Regions from separate parts of the Dechloromonas sp. HYN0024 genome, predicted to be linked through region 1. Evidence: predicted binding sites of a transcription regulator. Region 1 holds the regulator's gene; each other region holds the start of a gene.
The links. The regulator sigma-54, encoded in region 1, starts transcription at its own class of promoters, with help from an activator protein. The targets are predictions, from matches to a motif close to TGGCACGCTTNCTGCTNA.

Region 1 (4,742 bases):
CCGGCGGTGAGCGGCGACGGGTCGAAATAGCCCGGGCGCTGGCCACCAATCCGCGGTTTATCCTGCTCGATGAACCGTTTGCCGGCGTCGATCCGATCGCCGTGCTCGAAATTCAGAAAATCATCCGCTTCCTCAAGGAGCGCGGTATTGGTGTGCTGATTACCGACCATAACGTTCGCGAGACGCTCGGTATCTGCGATCACGCCTACATTATCAACGCCGGAAACGTTCTGGCGGCTGGACGTCCGGCCGAAATCGTCGATAATGAAAGCGTACGAAAGGTTTATCTCGGCGAGCATTTCAAGCTCTGACCGAAAGATAGAAACCGCTACTCACCGATGAAGCCGGCACTCCAGCTAAAACTCTCCCAACACCTGGCGCTTACTCCTCAGTTGCAGCAGTCGATCAAGCTGTTGCAGCTGTCGACAATCGAAATGCAGCAGGAAATCGAGCGTTACCTGCTCGAAAATCCCATGCTTGAGCGCGAGGACGAACAGGGGGCCGAGACTTTTTCCAGTGCCCAGCAGTTCGATTCGCCGCAAACCAGCGAAGGCGAGCGCGAGCAAAAGGCCGAGCGCGAAGAGCGTGATGCCCGCGACGACCGCGAGCAGGATGTTCCGTCTGCACCCTCCGATGTCGATGACGACCGCTGGGCTTCCGATGCTGGTACCTTCACCGGGGCCGGACGGGACGACGACGATGACAACGATTCGCAGGACATCCACGGGACGACGATTAGCCTGCGCGACCATCTTGGCTGGCAGTTGGGGATGACCCAGGTGTCCGAGCGTGACCGTAGCCTGGTGCGCTTCCTGATCGAAGCGCTTGATGATGATGGCTATCTGTCGGCTTCGCTGGAAGAACTCTGGGAAACCTTGCCGCCGGAATACGAAATTGAAATCGAAGAGCTGGAAATTGCGCTGCATCACATCCAGAACTTCGACCCGGTCGGCATCGGTGCGCGCAATCTGCAGGAATGTCTGGCCCTGCAACTCAAGGCCCTGCCTGGCGGCGATGCCACCCGCGATCTGGCCCTGACCATTGTTCAGAAACATCTCGAACTTCTGGCCGCCCGCGATTTTGCCAAGATTCGCCGGCTGACCGGTTGCGACGACGAGTCGCTGAAGGCTGCGCAGAGCGTCATTACCAGCCTGAATCCACGCCCGGCAGCCCGTTTTTCACAGATCGAGGCCCGCTATATCACGCCCGATGTTATCGTGAAGAAGCTCAAGGGCAAGTGGACCGCCTACATTAATCCGGATGCTTATCCGCGTCTGCGCATCAATCGTCTCTACGCGGAAATTCTGTCCAAGCAGCGGCGCGGCAACGGCAATCTGTCGACTCAGTTGCAGGAAGCCCGCTGGCTGATCAAAAACGTTCAGCAACGGTTCGAAACCATACACCGCGTGACACAAGCCATCGTTGATCGCCAACGGCAGTTTTTCGAGCATGGGGAAGTGGCGATGCGGCCGCTGGTCCTGCGCGAAATTGCCGATATTCTCGGTTTGCATGAATCGACGGTATCGCGTGTCACCAGCCAGAAATACATGGCGACGCCGCGTGGTATCTTCGAATTGAAATACTTCTTCGGCAGCCATGTCGCCACTGATACTGGCGGTGCGTGTTCTGCTACGGCCATCCGGGCACTGATCAAGCAGTTGATCTCGGCTGAGGATGGCAAGAAGCCCTTGTCGGATAGTCAATTATCCGAAATACTAGGCCAGCAGGGAATCGTAGTTGCCCGACGGACGGTCGCCAAATACCGCGAGTCGCTCAACATTCCCCCGGTCAATTTACGCAAGACCCTGTAGAGAGAGGAGAATAAAGTGAATCTGCAGATTAGTGGGCATCACATTGAAGTTACCCCGGCACTTCGCGAATACGTCGAAAACAAGCTGGATCCGGTGATTCGCCATTTCGACAAGGTGACTGGCGTCAACGTCGTCCTGTCCGTCGAAAAGCTCAAACAGAAGGCCGAAGTGACCGTCCATGTTCCGGGTAAGGACATGCATGTCGAAGAGTCCGGTGACGATCTCTACGCCGCCATCGATGCCCTGTTCGATAAACTGGACCGTCAGGTTCAGAAGTACAAGCAGAAGGTCCAGGATCACCATCGTGGTGACAAGCCCGGGCTGCACGCCGCCGCTGAATAAGCGCCGAACGGGCCGCGGCGAAGCATGCTGCGGCCTTTGTTTTTCTCACCTTCCCCATGAATCCCTTAACCAATCTCCTATCCGCCGATCAGGTTCTGCTTGATCTCGATGCCAGCAGCAAGAAGCGTGTTTTCGAACAGGCTGGCATGCTCTTCGAAAATCGCCTTGGCCTCGCCCGGTCGATCATTTTCGACAGCCTCTTCGCGCGCGAAAAGCTCGGCTCTACCGGCCTCGGTCAGGGCGTGGCGATTCCCCACGGCCGGATAAAGGGTCTTAAACAGGCTGTCGGTGCGTTTATGCGCCTGACGACCCCGGTACCATTTGACTCACCGGATGGACGCCCTGTTGATCTGCTCTTCGTTCTGCTGGTACCCGAACAGGCTACCGAGCAGCACCTGCAAATTCTCTCCGAGCTGGCGCAAAAGTTTTCTGACCGGGCATTTCGCGAAAAACTGCATGTCGTTGCTGCCCCGGCCGAAGTTGTTTCAATGTTTCAGGTGGTCAGCTAGGTCGTGCGCCACGTCAGCCTGGTTCAGCTTTACGAAGACAATCGCGAAAAGCTGTTGTTGAACTGGAATGTTGTACCCGATGCCGATCGACGTATCGAGATCAAAGGCTCCAACAACTATGGCGCCGATCTGGTCGGGCATATCAATATCATTCACCCGGAACGTCTGCAGGTCCTTGGCCTGGCTGAATATGAATGGGCCATGCGGATCGGCGAACGCCGCTTCGCTCAGATGCTTGGCGATCTGCTGGGGGCCCAGCCGCCAGCCGTGATCGTGGCTGATGGCCTGGCACCGCCACCGCTGGTGGTTGAAACCTGTACCGAATTTACTACCCCGCTGATTTTTTCACCCAAGCCCTGTTCGGCGATTATCGATCTGCTGCGCATCTACCTGTCTGCCCGCCTGGCCGATACGGTGAATCTCCATGGTGTGTTCATGGATGTCCTGGGGATGGGCGTGCTGATTACGGGCGACTCCGGGGTCGGCAAGTCTGAACTGGCCCTTGAGCTGATTTCCCGGGGGCATGGCTTGGTTGCTGACGATGTGGTCGAAATGGCGAGAATCGCCCCGACCACCATCGAAGGGCGTTGTCCCGGCATGCTGCGCGACTTTCTGGAGGTGCGCGGACTCGGCCTGCTCAATATCCGGACGATTTTTGGTGAAACGGCATCGCGCCGCAAGATGAAACTGAAGCTGATTGTTCATCTGCAAAAAACGTCCACGGCCGTCGATGCTCCCCGTCTGCCGCTTGATGCCCAGACCCACGAGGTCCTTGGCGTACCGATCCGCAAAGTGGTCATTCCCGTGGCGGCCGGACGTAACCTCGCGGTCTTGCTCGAAGCGGCGGTTCGCAACACGATTCTTCAGTTGCGCGGCATCGACAGCATGCAGGATTTCATGGATCGCCAGCAGCGTACGATGCTTGACGATGACGCATGAATGGCTGATAGTAGGCCCGTTTCTCAACCATAACCGAGGATTCCAGATGAAGAAACTGATCGCGCTGTTGATTGTTGCATTCGCTGCTACGACTGCCTACGCTGCTGATGACTGTGCCGCCAAGGCTGCCGAGAAGAAACTGGCTGGTGCCGCCAAGAACAGTTTCATCAAGAAGTGCACGAAGGATGCCGGTGCTGCCACCGAAAATGCCGCTTGTGCCGCTACCGCCAAGGAAAAGAAACTGGCTGGTGCCGCCAAGAACAGTTTCATGAAGAAGTGTTCGGCTGACGCTGCAGCCAAGTAAGTACCCGCGAGGGAGAGATCGGCCATCTGCGGATGGCCGATTTTCCTTTCAGCCCGATGTTTCGTTAGAGGTACTCGAATTCGGCGATTTCGGACTGGCCCTCGCTGGCCGAATTGCCGAAACTGATCTGACCATGACTTTCGAGATTGATTTCATGGCGATGAACCATCACTTCCTGGCGACCGGCTAAGGTGACGAAGCAGCCGTTGGTGCTGGTATCGACAAGATAGCAGCCATCGTCGCGGCGCTCGAGGCGTGCGTGTTGGCGTGACGCTTTGCGGTCATCAATGACAAGTTTGCAGCCAAGATCACGGCCAATGGTCAGTACCGGCGTCTTGTCATCGACCAGATAGGCCTTGCCACGATGGCGGATGCAGAGGCGGCCCACCGCCTGCGCGACGTTGCCGGCACCGAAGATCGAATGGACGGAACTGGCGGTGACCCCCTGATAGGTCGGCCAGTTGATCTTGAACAGGGACAGTACCTGGCCACTTTCGGGCACGGTACCCAGTTCGGGGGCGGGATCGGGGGCAATGTAACTGGGTTCGGACAACTGCTCGACCAGCGCCGAACTGCACACAATCTGTTCGCGTTTGGCAATGCCGGTGATGCGGGCAGTCGTGGCGATGGCAGAACCGGTCAGTTTCTTGCCTTCGTCGGCAACTTCGCCAAAGTGCAAACCGATTCGTATGGTCAGTTTCAGGCCAGAAACCGGTGGCAGGTCGGCAATCCGCTCCTGCATGTCGATTGCCGCCTGGCAGGCATCTTCGGCAGTCTGGAAGGTGGCCAGCAACTCGTCGCCAACGACCTCGATGGTCTTTCCTTTGTAGCCGTCGA
Region 2 (4,742 bases), 1.6 Mb from region 1:
CGATTTCATCGAGGAAGAGCGTGCCCCCGTGCGCCTGCTCGAAGCGGCCCTTGCGCGATTCGACAGCGCCGGTGAAGGCGCCGCGCTCATGGCCGAATAGTTCGGATTCGAGGAGGTTTTCCGGCAACGCGGCGCAATTGAGTTTGACCAGCGCGTTGCGGGCGCGTGGCGAGTTGTAATGGATGGCATTGGCGATCAGTTCCTTGCCGGTCCCGGTTTCGCCGCGGATCAGCACGGTGGTGTTCCATTTGGCGACCATGCGTGCCTGATCGAAAACCCGACGCATCACCGCCGAACGGCCGACCATGCTGTCAAAGCCGAACTGGTGGCGGACGGTGCGGCGCAAGAGGTCGCGCTCTTCGAGCAGGGATGATTTTTCCTGAGCGATTGACATGGCCAGGTTGAGGCTCTGGCCGATCAGGTTGGCGACCATTTCGACAAACTGGGCACGCTCATCGAGCAGGCCATCCTCAGGGGCTTCCGGCTGGACGGCGAGAACGCCCTTGAGGTCGCCGCCGACCTTGATCGGCACGGCAATGAAGGGCAGGTCAGCCTGATAGACCCCGTTGCGGTTGAGGAAATGAGGTTCGTCGCTGCCATGTGCCAGCTTGATGGTGCGTGGTCTTTCCAGCACCAGCCCGATGATGCCTTCGCCCGGACCGTACTGGTTGTCGTCGAGAATCGGGCCTTCCGGGGTGTAGATGGTGTGGATGTTGAGTTTGCCGCTGTCCGGGTCGAGCACACTGATCAGGCCACGGGACAGACCAGCCTCGTCGTGCAGGACGCGCAGGACATCGCGCAGGGTTTCATTGAAGTCGAGCGAACGGCTGAGCACCCGGCTGACGGCATAGAGTGCCGCCAGTAGCTGGATGTTCAACTCGTGCGTTCGGCAGAATCCGCCTGCCGGCAGGCACTCGTCGTTAAGGGGGTGAATGGTGTGTTCGTGCATGCTGTTCGTTATTCTCAGATCGGGTCGCCGTCGACGCGGAATTCGACAATGGCGGCACAACCACCGCCCGGGCTTTCGTCGAGATCGATGATGCCGCCATGGTCGGCCACCACCTGCTGGACGCGCGAGAGGCCGGTACCAATATGTTTGCCACAGCCGCCCTTGACCGTGAAGAACGGCTCGAAGGCCTTGTGTCGCCATTCGTGCGGGATGCCGGGGCCACTATCGAGTACGGCGATGACGATGCAGTCGTCTTTCAGGGCACTGGTCAGCGACAGTTCGCGGCGCTTCCAGCCCTTGATGTTCATCGCCTCGATAGCGTTGTCCACCAGGGCCTTGAACAGCATGCGCAGTTGCAGCGGACGGCCGAGCAGGGGCGGCAGGGTCGATGCCGGTTGCCAGTCGACGACGATGCCGGCGGAGAGCAGGCGAGGAGTGCTGACTTCGAGCACATCGCGCAGGATTTCATTGATGTTGACGCTGACGATGATCTCCTGCGGACTTTGCGGGATCACCTGGCGCAATGTTTCGAGATGCTCGCGGCTGCCGCTCAGTGCTTCCTGGAGCATCGCCGCACTGGCCGGGTCGCGGCGCTGGAGGACGGAAATGGCTGACAGCATGACGTTCATCGGCTCTTCGAGGCGGAAGATCGCCGCCGACAGACCTTCGCGAATCGCTGCCGTACGCTCCTCCTCGGCCAGCACCGCCTGTAATGCCGAGGCGCGGGCCCGTTCCTGCTCGTCGCGCAGATTGGTGATGTCGGTCATGACGACGAGCAGGCCGGGCTGTCCGGCGGCGCAGAAATAGCTGTCGGCGCAATCGCTGTGCATGTCGATGATCGAGGAAGTGACCGACAGCCAGCGCGGCCGGCCAGCCGCCCGGTCAATACGGGCCTCGCGCTGGTTGAGCAGGCAATCCTGAGGGTGCTCGGCGAGGATTTCACGCCAGGTCGGCAACAGGTTGTCGAGGACGGTGTGGGCAGGCTCCTTGAGCCGCAGGTCGGTGACCAGTTTCTTGTATTCCTGGTTGTCGAGAACCACCCGGCCGGTCGGATCGAGCAGGGCGAACGCCATCGGCGCGGCATCGACCACCGATTCGATCAGATGTTTCTGGTTGCGGACCAGGCGTTCGAGGCGATGCATCTCGGTAATGTCACGATGCATGCCGACAAAATGGGTGGTCTTGCCGCTGCGGTCGATGACCGGTGAAATATCCAGTTCGGCCAGATAAAGACTGCCATCCTTGCGCTTGTTGAGCAGTTTCCCGGTCCATGGTTTCTGGGCTGAAAGTTCAGTCCACATGGTCTTGTATAGCTCGGGTGGTGTGGTGTGATTGGACAGTTCGGCCTCGTTCTTGCCGACAATCTCGTCCTTGCCATAGCCGGTAACTCGGGTAAAAGCCTCGTTGGCAAACAGGATGTTGGCCTTGGTGTCGGTGATCGAAATCGCCAGGTCGGCCTGGTCGACTGCCTGTCGATAAGCCTCCGGGGGCAGTGCGGTCTCCTGCGCTTTCTTGGCGCGTGCTTTGGCAAGCGGTGTAGCCGACATGAACGAGCTCCTCTGACAATCGTTTTAGTGGTGATAGCACGATTCATGCCGCGGTGCAGCAATTGGCCTGCGCGTCGCTTGTAGCAAGGATTCGGAGCAAATGCGACGAATTTAATGTTGCGTTTGCGACATTCGGCGGGGTGAAAAAGGCACCGGATTTGTGCGCCAGGGGTCTGTCGCGAGGAACGCGGGCTATTTTTCGAGGCATAAGGGCAAAAGGGCCGGGAATATCGGTCTTTTATGGTGCATCAGGGTGCTGGCTGCGATTGGCATGGAAGCTGCTAAACCGGTATCAAACCAATCCGCCAGCAGACCATGACCACTTCTCAAACCGCGCCCGATTCAACTGTTGCTGCTGCCAGCCAAGCCAGAATGTTCAGGCACGGCCTGATCCTCGGCCTGTTCTGTCTGGGTTTCGGCTTGTTGCTGGCGGTCACTGATGCGATCACCTTTGACGACATCGGGGCGCGGGCCATCGAGGACAAACAGAACTCGCTGAGCCAGGTGCTGCCGGATGAGTTGCACGACAACAACCCGGTGACCGATACCTTGAACATGGTCAATGCCGAAGGCAAGGAGCTGATTGTCTTTCGCGCCCGCAAGAACGGGCAGGTGACCGGGGTGGCCTACGAAATTTTTGGCAGCGGCTATGCCGGTGAAATGAAATTGATGATGGGCATCGCTGCTGACGGCAAATTGCTCGGCGTGCGCGTCCTGGCCCACAAGGAAACACCGGGTCTGGGCGACAAGATCGAAGCCAAGAAAGGGCCGTGGATCGAGCGCTTCACCGGCCTGTCGCTGGGCAACCCGCCGCTGGAGCGCTGGAAGGTGAAGAAGGATGGCGGTGATTTCGATCAGTTCGCGGGTGCCACCATCACGCCCCGTGCCGTGCTCAAGGCAATTCGCAGCGGGCTGGAATTTTTCGCAGAGAACCAGGCAGTTTTGACGAAGGGCGACTGACATGGCAAACGGCAACTACAAGACAATCATGAAGGATGGCCTGTGGGACAACAATGGCGTCTTCAGCATGCTCCTCGGCATGTGTCCGTCGATGGCGATGACGACCAGCGCCACCAACGGCTTCGGCATGGGACTCGCCACCGCCGTGGTGATGGCGGCCTCGAGTTATCTGGTTGCCGTCTTCCGCAACCGGATCACGACGGAGGTGCGGATTCCCGTCTATATCCTCATCGTGGCGGCGATGGTAACGGTGGTCGACCTCGGCATGAATGCCTGGATGCACGAGTTGTACAAGGTGCTCGGCCTGTTCATTCCGCTGATTGTGTCGAACTGCCTGCCGCTTGCCCGGCTTGAAGCCTTTGCCGCCAAGCAGCCGCCGTTCCCGGCGTTTCTCGATGGCCTGTTCATGGGCCTCGGCTTCACCATCGCCTTGACGGTGATTGGCGCGGTGCGCGAAATCATTGGCTCCGGCACTCTGTTTGCCGATGCCTCACTGCTCCTCGGGCCGAGCTTCAAGGCGATTGAATTGCGCCTGCTGCCGGCTGACATGGGCGTCCTGATGATGATTCTGCCCCCCGGTGGTTTCATCGTCACCGGCCTTCTCGTCGTCGGCAAGCGCCTGCTCGACCTGCGCGCCGGCAAGGAAATCCAGATGGCCGGCGCCCACGCCGTTTGATCATGCCCACCATTCACCTGAAACCCTCGCCAACTGATTCAACCGCCGCCGTGCGCTCGGTTGAAGGGATCGCCCGCGTCGTCCGCGTCGATGGCGATCTGGCCTGGCTGGAACCGGAGCAGACGACCAGTTGCGGCCACTGTGCGTCAAGTGCCAGTTGCGGCGTCAGTTCGCGCGAGGAGGTGGGTATCGGCACGGTGACCAGTCGCCTGCAGGCACGCCGCTTCTATCTTGATAACCCGGATGGGGCGTTGGGCTTTCGTGAGGGTGACAGGCTTGTCGTCGGTATCAGCGAAAGCGCCTTGCTCAACGCCGCCATGACCGCCTACGGCGTTCCCTTGCTCTTTGCCCTGACTGCCGCCTCGGTCGCCCAGTCACTGCTTGGTGATGATCTGACCACCCTGTTCAGCATGGCTGGCGGCCTGGCGCTCGGCCTGCTCGTGGGGCGCTTCAAGGCGCGTCGTCTGGCGGCGAAAGGCGATCTGGCCCCGCATTTCCTGCGGCGGGCGCGACCTGACGAAACCTGCGGCACTGTTTAGGAAAAAGCGATGAAAGAATTTGCCCTGATGATGATTGGCGCGGCTCTGGTGAACAACGTGATCCTCGCCCG
Region 3 (4,742 bases), 1.6 Mb from region 1:
CAAGGGCGTCACCGTCAATACCGTGTCGCCGGGTTATGTCGGTACCGAGATGGTGCGGGCGATTCGCGAAGATGTGCTGGAAAAGATCGTGGCTACCATTCCCGTCAAGCGCCTTGGCGAGCCGGAAGAAATTGCTTCCATCGTTTCCTGGCTGGCTTCGCAGCAATCCGGTTTCACCACCGGCGCCAATTTTGCCTGTAATGGCGGCAACCACATGGGCTGAGGCTCATCGCTGGTTCAAGCTGGAAAGAAAAAGCCCTGTAACATGCACAGGGCTTTTTTTCGTCCGTCTAATCCTGCTTCCCCATGAGATTCAATGATCGCCGATCCGCAACGCTTCAACGCCACCATCGCCCTGTTTGACGCCGCCAACGGGCAAGACCCCAATCTCGATGAAGGGCTGCCGAAGGAGTTGCTGTACGCCCGGCGCATGACCGACATGCTCAGCCGCTTCGCCCCGCAGGCCAGCGAAGTTGCCCAACTGGCCGTGCGCGCCCAGCACATTCAACGATGGACGGTGCCGCGCAGCAACTATCCGCTCGGCAAACCCGGCTACTTTGCCTGGCGCACCGGGTTATATCGTTTTCACGCCGAAACGGCCGGTGCGTTGATGCGACAGGCTGGTTACGACGAAATGATGATTGAGTCGGTCAAGGCGGCAGTCGGCAAGCAGGGCATCAAGACCCACCCCGATACGCAGCTGGTGGAGGATGTCAGCAGCCTGGTTTTCATCGAGCATTACATGCTCGGCTTTGCCAGCCAGCACGCCGATTACAGTGAAGAAAAATGGCTTGGGATCATCCGCAAGACATGGAAGAAAATGTCCGGCGAGGCACATGCCTTTGCGACGAGTGGCGGGATCAAGTTGCCGGAGGCCTTAGTGCCCTTGATATTGAAGGCGGTAGCCGAGGGGTGATGGCTGAGTCGTTTTGCCGGCTGGCTAGAGGGCGACGGCATACCAGCTAGTCGTGCCGTTAGCGCAGGTAGCACCGAGCGCCCGCCCGGACGCGAGATTGCCGTCATCGATGCTGGCATCCACTTCGCCGGCCAGCTCACACGGCAAGGCCGAGAAAACAATGGCGTTACGCGCTGCCGGGTTAGCTGCGGAAAAGCCTGAAACCAGCCCATTGGCCGTTGATTTCGATACGACATGAACTGGCCCGAAGGACGTGGCGATCAGGCTTAATGGATCACTGCGGTTGATTTTCGACAGGAAACTACCGCTATACAGTTGCCACGGCAGCAAGGCCACCTCAGAATCGGCTTCGGCCTTGCCGGCTGCGCTGATCGCCCCTTCGATGATGCCGTTGCCAGCGGTGCCGACACTGGCCCCGGCCGTCACGCCCTGAATTTCACCGGCCGAAAATGGCCAGTCGCCGGGCAGATATTTGTAGCGGTCCTTGAACCCGCCGATCGCCGTGCGCAGATCACCAACGATGGCGATGACGTCCTTGGCCTTGGCCCCGCCGATCAGCGATTGGCCTTTGAGTACGCCAACGATCAGCAGGCCGAGGATGGTGATCACAATGGCCAGTTCGGCCAGGGTGAATCCCCTTTGTCTGGCTGATTTTCGGTTCATTGTGGCGTAGCGCATGGGGAGACAGAGGGCATGTGCTGATTTTTCTTCATGGTGGTTCACAGGCAGCTGGTTGGTGTGGCGCCCACCGGGAGTGGACCAACGGGGACGCAGCCGGCAAGTGCTGGGGATGCCATACATGTTCCACAAGTTCCGCTGCATGGTGACGCACCACTTGGGATGCCGGCGACGCCAACTGCGGCACATGAGCACGTTCCGGTTCCACCCGCACAGACAGATGAATTGGAAGAGGTGCAATAGGCTAGGCAAGCCCGCAGGCTGCCCTCATTGATAAGCGGTTGCAGGAGGTCTTGCGGTGACAGGTAAGCCACCAGGTCGTCATAGGCGCCGCCAAAGGCACTCGCGCTGTCATTGCTCGGACGCAATACAAACAGTGCGGTGCCACCGCTGGCGTTGGTGGTCTCGTCGGCGCCGGCATCGCTGACTGGCATCCGGTCACCGACTTTGGTCGTCTTGGCCCCGAAGCCATTCTTGCCATGCGACAGAATGACGACCACGGCGCTGGTGGTCGTCGGTGCGGCGGCGTAGGCATCACCAGCGGCATTGAGTTCCTGAATGCTCAATGCGGCAGTCGGCATCTTCAGTTCATTGACCGTGAGGTCGGTAGTCGCAGACACCTTAGCGGTCCAGTTTTTTGAGGTTCCTGTGCCATTGGCTACGCGGTAGCTAAAAAAGCTGCCCCATCCATCGAGTACGGCGTCACGCGGAATACCGAGTGTTTGCCATGGGACGATGCCGTAGGCCTCGCCAGCAGAGGCAAAACACGTTGCCGCCTCGCTTCCGGTGGCGACACCCGCCGCATTGTCCGGGCAGGGCAGTCGCCCATAGGTGCGGAGATATCCGATCAGCGCCGTCTTGATCAATTCCTGCTTGGACTTGGTCACGCTGTAAGCCGTGTTGTCCATGGTCGACATCGCAACCTTGAGACCCAGCGTCATGAATATGCCGATGATGACCATGACGACGGCCAGTTCGACCAGGCTAAAGCCTTGCTGAGTGTGCGGACTCGGTTTCATGGGGGCTGGTCGGACGAATTGTGATCGTATGCTGAATAATAGTTATCACATCATAGCCGAACCTGGGCCAAGTTCGCTTCTCTCCCGGCCTTCCGGCTGCCTGGCGAGGCGTCCGGTTCGTCGGTAAATATCAGGTATTTCGGGGGGCTCGCGGAAAGCGGAATGGTCAGGGCGGCGGTGTCTCAATGTTGGCGAGAGTGTAAACAAATGTTGCTACACGTCAGCCAAGAGCGCCGTGAAAAAACTTACTCGATGGCCACACGCCTGAAATGTCGGGAACTCAGCCGTGCTGCCACGGCCATTGCTGCCAGCCGCTCCGGTGGTGGTGCCAGTTCTTCAACGACTATCTGGGCAATCCGATCTATGGCTGTTTCGGCAGCGGCGGCATCGAGGAATAACGCACGCGTCCGGCGGGCCAGGATGTCGTCTATCGTGCGCGCCGCTTCGTGGCGGATGGCGAAGCGGACCATCGCCTCGGTATAGGGCAGGTCCGGATGCAGTTTCCGGTCGTGGCCGGGCAGGGCGGCGAGCCAGGGGGCGTCGGTACCGTAGATGTCGCTGGCCGGTATTTCCGGGCAGCCGTGCAGTTTCAGGGACCGGGTCGGGCAATGGGCGGCGGGCAGACTGGCGACTGCCCCGGCCCGGTCGATGACCTGTTCGGCCATCAGACGGTAGGTCGTCCATTTGCCGCCGGCGACGGTGATGAGGCCGCTGGGACTGACCAGGATGGCATGTTCGCGGGAGAGGGCGGCGGTGTTTTTCTCGTCATTGTGGTCAGGGTGGATGAGCGGGCGCAGGCCGGCGAAGGCGCTGCGGATATCGGCACGGGTGGGTGGACGGGTAAGTACGCCAGCGGCAGTACGGAGCAGAAAATCGATCTCGGCGGCCAGCGGTTGCGGGTCGTTGAGTTGCTGCAAGTTGGGGCGCGGCGTATCAGTGCTGCCGAGCAAGACCTTGCCCAGCCAGGGAATGGCAAACATGACCCGGCCGTCTTCTGTTTTCGGGATCATCAGGGCTTGCTGGCCGGGCAGGAAATCGGCATCGAAGACCAGATGTATTCCCTGGCTGGGGGTGAGTAGCGGCGCTGCGGCCGGTTCGTCCAGTTGGCGCAGGCGGTCGGCATGAACCCCGGTGGCGTTGATGACGGCACGGGCGGTGACTTCAAATTCCTCACCGTTTTCCGCATCGCGCACCAGCGCGCCGGTCATCCGCCCGCCAGCCTTGGTCAAGCGGGTGACCGGCAGGTAATTCAGACAGGTGGCGCCGAGATCGGTGGCCGTGCGCATCAGCGTAATGGCCAGCCGGGCATCGTCAAACTGGCCGTCCCAGTAGCGAACGCCACCGCATAGGCCGGGGCGGCGCAGACCTGGCAGGGCGGCGATGACTTCCGGGCGGTTCAGGTGGCACGAGGCATCCAGATTTTGGCTGCCGGCCAGCAGGTCGTAGAGTTTGAGGCCGACGGTGTACATCAGTTGGTCGATGCGGTTCCACGCCGGGATGATGAACGGTAACGGGTGCACGAGGTGGGGAGCGTTCCTGAGTAGGAAGGCGCGTTCAGCGAGGGCGTTGCGCACCATGCCGATATCGCCCTGGCGCAGGTAGCGGACGCCGCCGTGGATCAGTTTGGTGCTGCACATCGAGGTGCCGGAGGCAAAATCGCGGGCTTCGACAAGCAGGGTGCGGTAGCCGCGGGCAGCCGAATCGACTGCAGCGCCCAGGCCACTGGCGCCGCCGCCGATAATCAGCACATCCCAGGGGCGACCATCACGCAGGATGGCGAGGCCGTCTTCACGGGCAGCCATTATTCGCCCTTGGCCCAGCCGAGCGTTCGCTGAACGGCGCGGCGCCATTGACCGAAGAGTGCGGCGCGTTGATCGTTCGCCATGCACGGCTCAAAGCGGCGTTCGGCTTGCCAGAGCGCGCTCAGTTCCGCCTCGTCCTGCCAGAAACCAACTGCCAGTCCGGCCAGGTAGGCGGCGCCAAGGGCGGTGGTTTCGGTAATTTTCGGCCGCACTACGGGCACGCCGAGGAGATCGGCCTGAAACTGCATGAGCAGATCGTTACGGGCTGCGCCACCGTCGACACGGAGTTCCGTCATCGGCTGGCCGGCGTCACGCTCCATCGCCTGC

Region 2: the regulator sigma-54 is predicted to act here: its motif matches at 2,530-2,547, upstream of nifL (nitrogen fixation negative regulator NifL).
Region 3: the regulator sigma-54 is predicted to act here: its motif matches at 2,666-2,683, upstream of HYN24_RS07555 (prepilin-type N-terminal cleavage/methylation domain-containing protein).

Annotation. Positions count from the first base shown of each region.
Region 1 covers NZ_CP031842.1:3,201,364-3,206,105, reverse strand. Annotated here, with positions in the region: gene lptB (LPS export ABC transporter ATP-binding protein) at 1-311, shown strand, start outside; gene HYN24_RS15460 (RNA polymerase factor sigma-54) at 339-1,811, shown strand; gene hpf (ribosome hibernation-promoting factor, HPF/YfiA family) at 1,827-2,153, shown strand; gene ptsN (PTS IIA-like nitrogen regulatory protein PtsN) at 2,210-2,662, shown strand; gene hprK (HPr(Ser) kinase/phosphatase) at 2,666-3,601, shown strand; gene HYN24_RS15440 (PsiF family protein) at 3,648-3,905, shown strand; gene HYN24_RS15435 (adenylate/guanylate cyclase domain-containing protein) at 3,970-4,742, opposite strand, start outside.
Region 2 covers NZ_CP031842.1:1,637,025-1,641,766, reverse strand. Annotated here, with positions in the region: gene nifA (nif-specific transcriptional activator NifA) at 1-949, opposite strand, end outside; gene nifL (nitrogen fixation negative regulator NifL) at 964-2,496, opposite strand; gene rsxG (electron transport complex subunit RsxG) at 2,812-3,456, shown strand; gene HYN24_RS07900 (electron transport complex subunit E) at 3,458-4,132, shown strand; gene HYN24_RS07895 (SoxR reducing system RseC family protein) at 4,135-4,671, shown strand; gene rsxA (electron transport complex subunit RsxA) at 4,681-4,742, shown strand, end outside.
Region 3 covers NZ_CP031842.1:1,581,738-1,586,479, reverse strand. Annotated here, with positions in the region: gene HYN24_RS07570 (3-ketoacyl-ACP reductase) at 1-223, shown strand, start outside; gene HYN24_RS07565 (DUF4202 domain-containing protein) at 317-916, shown strand; gene HYN24_RS07560 (type II secretion system protein) at 941-1,579, opposite strand; gene HYN24_RS07555 (prepilin-type N-terminal cleavage/methylation domain-containing protein) at 1,636-2,613, opposite strand; gene HYN24_RS07550 (glycerol-3-phosphate dehydrogenase/oxidase) at 2,859-4,415, opposite strand; gene glpK (glycerol kinase GlpK) at 4,415-4,742, opposite strand, start outside.